3 regions of the Arthrobacter sp. GW822-FHT05G07 genome follow, and region 1 is predicted to be linked to each of the others. Evidence: riboswitches for the same ligand, from Rfam matches in the RefSeq annotation. Region 1 holds a riboswitch; each other region holds the start of a gene.
What was found. A riboswitch is a leader RNA that binds a small molecule or an ion and turns the genes downstream of it on or off. The one in region 1 is predicted to bind thiamine pyrophosphate.
Positions count from the first base shown of each region.

Region 2: another riboswitch for thiamine pyrophosphate. It lies ahead of thiC (phosphomethylpyrimidine synthase ThiC); the one in region 1 lies ahead of thiD (bifunctional hydroxymethylpyrimidine kinase/phosphomethylpyrimidine kinase).
Region 3: another riboswitch for thiamine pyrophosphate. It lies ahead of AC1RJY_RS08840 (ECF transporter S component); the one in region 1 lies ahead of thiD (bifunctional hydroxymethylpyrimidine kinase/phosphomethylpyrimidine kinase).

Region 1 covers NZ_JBXALT010000005.1:63,931-67,202, reverse strand. Annotated here, with positions in the region: gene thiD (bifunctional hydroxymethylpyrimidine kinase/phosphomethylpyrimidine kinase) at 304-1,851, opposite strand; TPP riboswitch at 1,842-1,940, opposite strand; gene AC1RJY_RS09540 (Rne/Rng family ribonuclease) at 2,103-3,272, opposite strand, start outside.
Region 2 covers NZ_JBXALT010000003.1:438,324-441,595, forward strand. Annotated here, with positions in the region: gene thiC (phosphomethylpyrimidine synthase ThiC) at 1-1,612, opposite strand, end outside; TPP riboswitch at 1,608-1,715, opposite strand; gene AC1RJY_RS07145 (amidohydrolase family protein) at 1,799-2,881, shown strand; gene AC1RJY_RS07150 (VOC family protein) at 2,961-3,272, shown strand, end outside.
Region 3 covers NZ_JBXALT010000004.1:319,213-322,484, reverse strand. Annotated here, with positions in the region: gene AC1RJY_RS08845 (NUDIX hydrolase) at 23-712, opposite strand; TPP riboswitch at 1,155-1,291, shown strand; gene AC1RJY_RS08840 (ECF transporter S component) at 1,368-1,988, shown strand; gene AC1RJY_RS08835 (ABC transporter ATP-binding protein) at 1,988-3,272, shown strand, end outside.

The DNA.
Region 1 (3,272 bases):
GCGCTGTGCCTCAACGCCGTGGACTTCTGATCGAAGTCCGCGAGTCATCCCATGAACAATTCCAAGGGGCATAACCCAAGTGTTGGCGTAAGCACCGAAGATCAAGATTACGCTAGTTTGACCTTCAGCTGCAAATGAGGCCGGGTCCGGAGGCTACCTCGTGACTTGCGTCACGAGTTGTAACGGACTCTCCCGGCACCGTGCCCATACAGCCTACAGGTTTTCGGCGAGATTAACGCGATTCAGGCAACGACGCGCTGACGTGTCTCCGCAGTTGCCCGCAAATGCATCCGTGGTAGCGGGCTAGCCGCGGCCGATGGAAGGCTGCGCAAACAACCGCGGAGCATCAAAAAACGCCGTCTCATAACGGCAGGACTGGATGAAAGCGTCCATCATGGCGGCCCGCTCCATCTCCGAACCCGCAATGGCCGCAGCATCCGTGAAATTGATCGCTTTCCGGGTTGCGGCAGCGAAGTCCTCGTCGGCGTAGGTCTTCAGCCACTCGGCATAGGCGTGATCTGCGGGGGCTCCGGCGTCTACATACGATGCATGAAGCTGCCGACCCACCTCCGCGTACAACCAGTAACAGGGCAGGATCGCCGCGAGCACCACCGCGTAGCTGCCGGAAGCCGACTTTGCCAGTAGATGATCCACATAGGACTTGGTGACCGGGCCGGTGGCCGTGGAGGCCTCCCTGGTGCTCAGCCAGTTCCTGTGCAGCTCCGATTCAACTTCCAGGCACTGCTGTGATGCCTTGGCCCAGAACAACTGCTCTTCCTCCGTGGGGGCCAGGGCCCCCGCACGCGCCAACACCCTGGAGTACCCATTGAGGTAGATCGCATCTTGGGCGAGGTAGTAGTTGAAGTCACGTTCCGGGAGTTCGCCCGATTGAAGTCCTTGAATGAACGGAAGCCCGTAAATGGATTCGAGCTCTGGACCGGCTTCCTTCCACAAGGTCGCAGCGAAGGCGCCCGGCTTGGATGCCTGCTGGAGGTGGTGGAAGTGATGCACGGGCCCGTTCCCCTGCCCCACCTCGAGGGCCTCAGAGGTTGTCAAAGCCCCCAGTAACCAAGACTTCGCTTCCTGCAGTGAAACTTCCCAGTCACCCGTGCGTGCCTGGACTGTAGCCAAGGCGGACGACAAGGAGCACCCGGTTCCGTGGCTGTTCCGCGTTTCGACCCGGGGACCTGTTATCTCGATCACGTCCCGTGACAGCATCCCACTGGTGTTCACCAGTGCATCAGGACATACCGGACCAGGCAGGTGGCCACCCTTGACCAGGACCGTGTTTCCGTACTCCGCTGCCAGCCGTTTGCCTTGGTCCAGCGCCGATTCCCATTCTGTTGCCTCCGGCTCCCCCAGCAACATGGCAAGTTCCGGAAGGTTCGGGGTGATCAGGTCGGCCAGAGGCAGCAGCGAACGCAAAGCCTTCTCCGCTGACTCGCGCAGGAGCCGGTCGCCACTGGTGGCCACCATCACCGGGTCCAGGACCACGACGGCGGGACGCACCTCTTCAATCCAGCCGCGGACCTCGTCTATGACGGTCGCATCGCCGAGCATTCCGATCTTGACGGCATCAATGGTGATGTCGCTGCTGATGGCGTCCAGTTGCTGTCGGAGGAACTGCGCGGGAGGGACATGGACGGCGATGACCCCCATGGTGTTTTGTGCGGTGAGAGCCGTGATGGCAGCCATTCCGTAACCGCCGAGTGCTGCGATGCTCTTCAGGTCCGCCTGAATTCCCGCGCCGCCGGAAGGGTCCGAGCCGGCAATACTCAGTACGCGTGGGGTTGCCCGGCCCGAGTTCGGAGCGTCGAGTGGGTACACAGCTGAATATGGTGATGCAGTCATGAGGACATCCCTTCGCCGGTGCTAACCGGACAGGTTCAACGGGTCTGGATCTCAGCCTGGCCCAACGCCCGGCACCCCGTGTCAGTCCCCAAGCCTAGCCGGGAAGCGACGTGGCGCGGGAACCGGACCACGTCGCGACCGGGATGTGACCACGGATGCATGGAATGCGTGGCCTGCGCGGACAAGAAAGGCCCTGCACAGTCCGCCGTTGGCAGATTGTGCAGGGCCCTCTCAGCTGTTGCTGTCCGGATTTAGAGCTCGGAGGCAGGAACTCCAACTCCGAGGATGATGGGCTCGTCGGTTGATGCCTTCTTGGCTTGTTCCGCGGGCACCTTGGCCTCATGGGCCGAGCCTCGGGGGGCCGAGGCCGTCACCTCATGGTGCTCGACGCTGGTTTCATTGGCCGCGCCTTGGGCCCGGCTGGCACTCCGGTTGCGGCGGCCACGACGACTACTCGTAGCCTGAACAGCCTCGGGAGCTTTTTCGGCACGGGCCGGCACATCAGCCTTCGGGGCATCAGCAGGCTCCGGCACGACCACCGGCGCGGCTTCTTCCGCAGGTGCCGGAGCAGCGCCGAGGTGCGAGAACGCCTCGGCCAGGAGGTCCAGGCTCATGGCAGGCTTGGCGGCCTGCGGTTCCTCGTGGTGCTCAACGAACGGCAGTGCTACTTCTTCGCCGCCGAAACGCAGGACGGGAGTAGACCTTGCTTCCTGGACTGCTGCTTCCCTTTTTTCTGCTTCGCGGGCAGTTGCTCCGGCTTCGCCGCTGGCGGCGGTACCGGATGCGGGGCTAACGGCCGGCTCGTGGCCCGCCGCCCTTGCCTGCTCCTCTGCGCGGTGAACTTCGTCGTCGTGCAGGTGGGCGGCGTGCGCTGCAGCGGCAATCGTCGCCAGGGCAGCCCGGGTTGCCTCAGCCTTGGCTTGCCGGGCGGGATCCTGTGCTTCGACCGGAGCCGAAGGTGCAGCCGGGGCGGACGTCGTCGTATGGACCTGCGCGGGGGCTTCGGCGATGGCCTGTCCCCCACCCTTGCCGCGGCGGCGCTTGCGTTCCGTCCGCGCTGCAGGCTGCTGTGCCTCGGCGTGCGGGCGGTGGTGCTCGGCGGCAACCACGTTGGCGCGGCGGTGTTCAACGGGCTCGTCGTGGGTGACAACGCCCCTGCCGGCGCAATGCTCGCACTGCTCACCGAAGACCTCAAGGAGGCCGGTACCCATACGCTTGCGTGTCATCTGGACCAAGCCCAGCGACGTCACTTCGGCCACCTGGTGCTTGGTACGGTCGCGGCCAAGGCACTCGACCATGCGTCGCAGGACGAGATCGCGGTTGGATTCCAGGACCATGTCGATGAAGTCGATGACGATAATGCCGCCGATGTCGCGCAGACGGAGCTGGCGAACCACTTCCTCAGCCGCTTCAAGGTTGTT
Region 2 (3,272 bases), on a different contig from region 1:
CATGGAAGGCCTCGGCAGTCACGGGATCGAGGGACAACGCGAACTGGTCGCGCCACCGGAATTCAAACCGCGCCTTGGAAAGTGCATCATCACGTTCATGAGCCCCCGGATGTCCCTTGGCGAGGTCCGCAGCGTGCGCCGCGATCTTGTAGGTGATGACGCCCGTTTTGACGTCGTCCTTGTTGGGAAGCCCCAGATGCTCCTTCGGGGTCACATAACAGAGCATGGCCGTGCCGTAGCGTGCAATTTCCGTGGCGCCGATGGCCGAGGTGATGTGGTCATAGCCGGGGGCGATATCGGTAACTAGCGGACCCAACGTGTAGAACGGCGCACCCTTGCACAGTTCCTGCTGGCGCTCCACATTTTCACGCACCAGATGGAAGGGAATGTGCCCCGGGCCTTCCACCATGACCTGCACGTCGAACTCCCACGCCCGTTGTGTCAGCTCAGCGAGCGTATCCAGCTCGGCGAACTGCGCGGCGTCGTTCGCGTCGGCGATGGAACCGGGGCGGAGCCCGTCACCCAGGGAAAACGCGACATCGTATTTGGCGAAGATTTCGCACAACTCGTCAAAATGCGTGTACAGGAAGTTCTCCTGGTGGTGCGCCAAGCACCAGCCGGCCATGATCGAACCGCCGCGGGACACGATGCCCGTGACCCGGTTGGCGGTCAACGGCACGTACCTCAGCAGAACGCCCGCGTGGATGGTCATGTAGTCCACGCCCTGCTCGCATTGCTCGATCACGGTATCGCGGAAGATTTCCCACGTCAGCTTGTTGGCCTCGCCGTTCACTTTTTCCAGCGCCTGGTAGATAGGGACTGTTCCGATCGGAACGGGGGAGTTGCGGATGATCCATTCGCGCGTCGTGTGGATGTCATCTCCCGTAGAGAGGTCCATCACTGTGTCAGCGCCCCACTGGGCTGCCCACTGCAGCTTGTCCACCTCCTCGGCGATGGAGCTGGTGACTGCAGAGTTTCCGATGTTGGCGTTGATCTTCACGAAGAAAGCCTTGCCAATGATCATCGGCTCGGATTCGGGGTGGTTGATGTTGTTCGGGATAATCGCTCTTCCCGCGGCAACTTCGCTGCGGACAAGGTCAACATCGCAGTTTTCCCGCAACGCGACGAACTGCATTTCAGGAGTCACAACTCCCTGCTTCGCGTAGTGCATCTGCGTGACGGTCCTACCCTCGACGGCGCGGCGCGGCACAGGTTGCGCGCCCTTCCACTCCGCTGACGCTGCTCCACGCCGAACCGCGGACTTGCCGTCGTCGAGTAGGTTTCGTTCCCGACCAGAATAGGCCTCCGTGTCTCCGCGGGCTTCGATCCACGGTGCACGGAACGACTCCAACCCCACCACCGGATCGCTGCCCGGGCCTGCTGTTCGGTACACCCGCAAAGGGGGATTGGCTTGCCCGTTGGGGGAGGGCTCCAAAGCGATCTCCGTGACGGGGACTTGTATGCCGTTGTCGCGGTCTTCCAGCCACGCCAACGAGTGGGACTTCAACGATTGCGTGACGGGCTCAGGAGCGTTTTCGCTTGCGTTGATCTGGTTTTGGCCTGCGTTGATCTGATTTTGAACAGGGCTGTGCTGTGTTTCTGCGGTGCTCAAGGGAATACTCACTTCCTTCGCCGGCATTACCCGGACAGGTTCAACGGTCGCAGACTGCATCAGTCCGATCTCAGCCCCTGCAAGGGCTCCCGTGTGGTCGTAGACGAAGCTACCACAGCTCCCGGCGGGCTCCCAGTCACATGAGTACAGCAGGCTCTGGTTAGCCACCGCAGCTACGCTTTTGCCATGGCCAACATCATCGAATTCAGTGGACCCGTGCTCGTCTCGGCGGACGAAGAGCGCCGCGGGCTGTGGTCCATCGACGGCAAACTGACGTTTGAACGTCCCCTTGCCTCGCCGGACAAGGTATTGGATGGCTGGGTACTGCCGGGATTTGTTGACGCACACTGCCATATCGGACTCGGCGTTGGAGGAGCGGTTGACGAGCAGGCCACGCTTGCCCAGGCACAAGCAGACCTCGTCGCCGGGACGCTGCTGATCCGCGATTGCGGATCGCCCTCAGACACCCGCTGGGTACAGCAGCGATCGGACTTGCCCCGGTTGATCCGGTCAGGCCGGCATATCGCGCGGAGCCGACGTTACCTCCGCGGGTTGGGCCACGAGATTGAGCCCGGCGACCTCGTGGAGACCGTCCGAAAGGAAGCCCGCGACGGCGACGGCTGGGTAAAGCTGGTGGGTGACTGGATCGATCGCGGCGTTGGCGATCTCGCTGCCTCTTTCCCGGCGAAGATCGTGAGGGACGCCATTTCGGCCGCGCATGATGAAGGTGCCAGGGTCACGGCTCACTGTTTCGCCGAGGACACCATCGACGACATGCTCGATGCCAATATCGACTGCATAGAGCACGCCACCGGTCTCCTGCCGCGACACCTTCCCCGCTTGGTGGAACAGTCAGTGCCGATCGTTCCCACCTTGGTAAACATCGCTACTTTCCCGGATATAGCAGCCCAGGCCGGGCAGAAGTTTCCGGAGTACGCGGACCATATGACCCGTCTCTGGGAGGGGAGGCGTGAGCGTGTGCTTGAGGCCTTCGAGGCGGGTGTTTCCATCTATGCAGGCACCGACGCCGGCAGCGTGATCAAGCACGGCAGGATTGCCGACGAAATGAAGGAACTGCACGACGCCGGCCTGCCGCCGGCGGCGGTCCTGGACGCCGCCGCGTGGAGTGCCCGTCCATGGCTGGGAGCCGACGGCATCAGCGACGGGGCGAGTGCCGACGTCGTGCTGTGCAGTACCGATCCACGGCGCCACCTGGAGACAGTGCTCGAACTAAAGCACATCGTCCTGCGAGGCGAGATCGTACGTTAGGAATAAATTGAAGCTTCAAGTAATTTAGTAAGGTAAGCAGGGTACCGAAAGGCGGCATCCTCAAAACCGGGAGCTTCACATGACCACCACCTCCAGCCAGGATCTTCTTCCCGCCGAACTCACCATGGGCACCGTCATGCTCAAGGTCGGCGACATGAAGGTCATGAGTGACTATTACCAGCGCGCCCTGGGGCTGGACGTCGTGGCCGAGCAGGATGGCGGGCTCTATTTGGGACGCGTAGGTAAGCCCGTTGTCCATCTTGCGCCGGCGGTTGGCTTGCAGATACCGGGGCGGGGGGAGGCTGGCCTGTTCCACACAGCCATCCTGTTCCAGGATCAGCCCTCACTGGCCGCAACCATCGCCACGGCCGCTGAATATGAGCCCCGGGCG
Region 3 (3,272 bases), on a different contig from region 1:
CCTAGCTCTAAAGGCCACACCGTTAGCGGCGGCTTTCCCGTTCCTTGAGGAACGCCGCCAATGAACCAACCGGCGCAAGTACTGGAACGACTGGGTGTTCGGCCGACCAGACAGCGTCCACGGTTCCGAGTCCGGCGATTTCTTTGAGCAGGTAATAGGTGGGCGGCATCAGTTTCAACGTGCCTGCGGCTTCCGCTTCAAGAATGTCCGCCACCGGCATCCACAGTGATTGCCAGGCTTCCGTGGTTTGGTGCTGCGGCGTGGCTCCCGGAGAGGGCTTGGCAACGTAGAAGAACGTGTCGAAGCGTTTGGGCATGTCCGTGGGGGTGATCCAGTTGGCCCACGGGCGGAGGTCGGAGGCATCGATGGTGAGTCCGGCCTCCTCCTGAACCTCGCGGATGGCGGCAGCGAGTACCGTCCCGGCGTTCTTCGCTGCTGCTCCCGGATCCGCGCTCAGGGAGCTCTGGTTCCAGTCGGCTGCGTGGCGTTGAAGCAGCTCCGCCGGGTAGTCCCACCCGCTCTGATCGGCGGCATCGACGCGTCCGCCAGGGAAGACCACCATTCCGGCGGCAAAGTCCATGGTGCTCACCCTGTGTTGGACGAAGGCTTCGAGGCCGTCCGAGGCGTCGCGGAGCAGGATGACGCTCGCTGCCAGGCGGGGTTCCGCCACGGCGTTGGTGTCTGTAAGTCCCGAGCCGGAGATGTCCGTCATGAAATGTGCCCCTTTGCCGCGGTGAAGTCTGCTGATTCATTCTCTCAGGTCCTGTTGTGGGGCCTGGTGTGCAGGGAATGGCGTGGGGGAAGGGTGCAGAGCGGGCCTCGCAATACGCACCCCCGTCTCGTTGTTAGGCCTGGTGTGCAGGGAATGGCGCGGGGGAAGGGTGCAGAGCGGGCCTCGCAACGCACCCCCGTCTCGTTGTTAGGCCTTGTGTGCAGGGAATGGCGTGGGGGAGGGGTGCAGAGCGGGCCTCGCAACGCACCCCCGTCTCGTTGTTAGGCCTGGTGTGCAGGGAATGGCGCGGGGGAAGGGTGCAGAGCGGGCCTCGCAACGCGCGTGGCAACGGGCACCTCAAGGACGGGAAGCCGATTGTGACTGGACCGCAGCGCCCGCCACGGACTCAGGTGTAAACTGAACCAGCCCATCAGGGCAGATTTGATAACGACAGGGGAGCGCCGCCGTCGGACTCTGCAGAGATGCAGGAGACGCGAGGGCGCTGAGAGTGCGGACAGCCGCAGACCCTCGAACCTGATCCGGTTAGTACCGGCGCAAGGGAGTCGAGCTTCTCAGAGTGTCCGGATGCGGACGGCGCGAGCCGGACCCGGGATCCGGGGAGCACTTTCCCCTCCTGTAACCTCAGGAGGCAGAAATGACCACGGTAAACGTGAAGAAGGCCAGTTATAACTGGCGCGTTGTAGACATCGTTGTGGCGGCTCTTATCGCCATCGCCGGCGGCGTGATCTTCTGGGCATGGTCCCAGGGCGCGGCACTGGTATCCATCCCCATGAACGCGACGTATCCGCCGCTCACAGGCTTGATTGCCGGTGGCTGGATGATTCCCGCGGTCCTGGGAATGCTCATTATCCGCAAGCCCGGTGCTGCGCTGTTCTGCGAAGCCGTCGCCGCCACCGGTGAGCTCATCATGGGCTCGCAGTACGGCACCACGGTGCTGATATCCGGCGTTTTGCAGGGCCTGGGCGCCGAGCTCATCTTCGCCGCCTTCAGGTACAAGAAGTTCAACCTGCCCACCGCGCTCCTTGCGGGCGCCGGCGCGGGCCTCTTCTGCGGCCTGAACGACTCCTTCCTGCCATGGGGTTGGAACATCGCCTACGAGGCCATCGACAAGCTGGCCTACATCACCTTCACCACGATCTCCGGTGCCATCATCGCCGGCGCCCTCTCCTGGGTTGCGACGCGCGGCCTCGCCAAGACCGGGGTGCTGAGCTCCTTCGCCTCGCGCAAGGCCGCTTCGGAGCCAGTCTTCAACTGATGTCCGCCACGCAAAGCGGCACGGTCCGGCCTGCCGCCATCTCCGCCGAGGGCTGGGGATGGCGGCATGCCGGCCGGGCCCAGCCTGCCATTCAAGGCCTGGACCTTCGGATCGAACCGGGGGAACTGGTTCTGCTGCTGGGCCCTTCGGGCGCCGGCAAGTCGACCCTCCTGCACGCCCTCGCCGGGGTGCTGGGGGATGAGGAAGACGACTCGGATGAGACCGGCTCCCTGCTGATCGACGGCGTCGCGCCCCGCGAGCAGCGTGGCCGTGCCGGACTGATGCAGCAGGATCCGGAAACGCAGGTGGTCTTGTCGCGGGTTGGCGACGACGTCGCCTTCGGCGCGGAGAACCTTGCAGTTCCGCGGGACGAAATCTGGTCCCGCGTCCATGAAGCGCTCGACGACGTCGGGTTGCGTACCGCTGCGGGTGGCGGCCTGGCGTTGGATCACCCGACGGCGGCGCTCTCCGGCGGCCAGAAGCAGCGCCTCGCGCTTGCGGGCATTTTGGCCATGCGCCCCGGCCTGATCCTTCTGGACGAACCAACAGCCAACCTGGACCCGGCAGGTGTGCTCGAGGTCCGGGATGCTGTTGGGCGCTGCCTGGACAAGACCGGCGCCACGCTGGTTGTGGTGGAACACCGCGTCTCTGTGTGGAAGGACCTGGTGGACCGGATCGTGGTCCTGCAGCCGGGATCGGCCGCAGGGTCCAGCACGGCCGCAGGGGCCGGGCGGGTCACGGGCGGCGTCCTCTTGGACGGCCCTCCGGACCAGGTCCTTTCCGAGGCCCGCACTATGCTCATGTCGGCAGGCGTCTGGGTGCCCGGGTACGTCCCGGCAACCCGGGGGCGGCACAATGAGCCCGACACCGCGCAGCTTCTCCTCGCAGCCCAGGACCTTTCTGTTTCCCGTGAAAAGCCACGGCGCAAAGGGTTCAAAACCATCCCGCCCATGCCGGTGCAAACGGGCATCAGTGCGCAGGTAAGAGCTGGCCAGGCACTGACCATTACGGGCCCAAACGGTGCGGGCAAGTCCACGTTCGCGCTCACGTTGGCCGGCCTTTTGGCGCCTGTGGACGGCAAGGTGAGTGCCGCCGTCGAGCTTTCCGAAGGCGCGGGCATTGACCCGTACAAGTGGAAGGCGGAGCAGCTGATCGCCCGCATCGGGACGGTGTTCCAGGAGCCGGAGCATCAGTTCGTCACGGGCAAGGTCCTGGATGAACTCATGTTCGGTCCGAAGCATCTGGGCCATGGCGAGGAACGCGTGGATGAACTGTTGGAGCGGT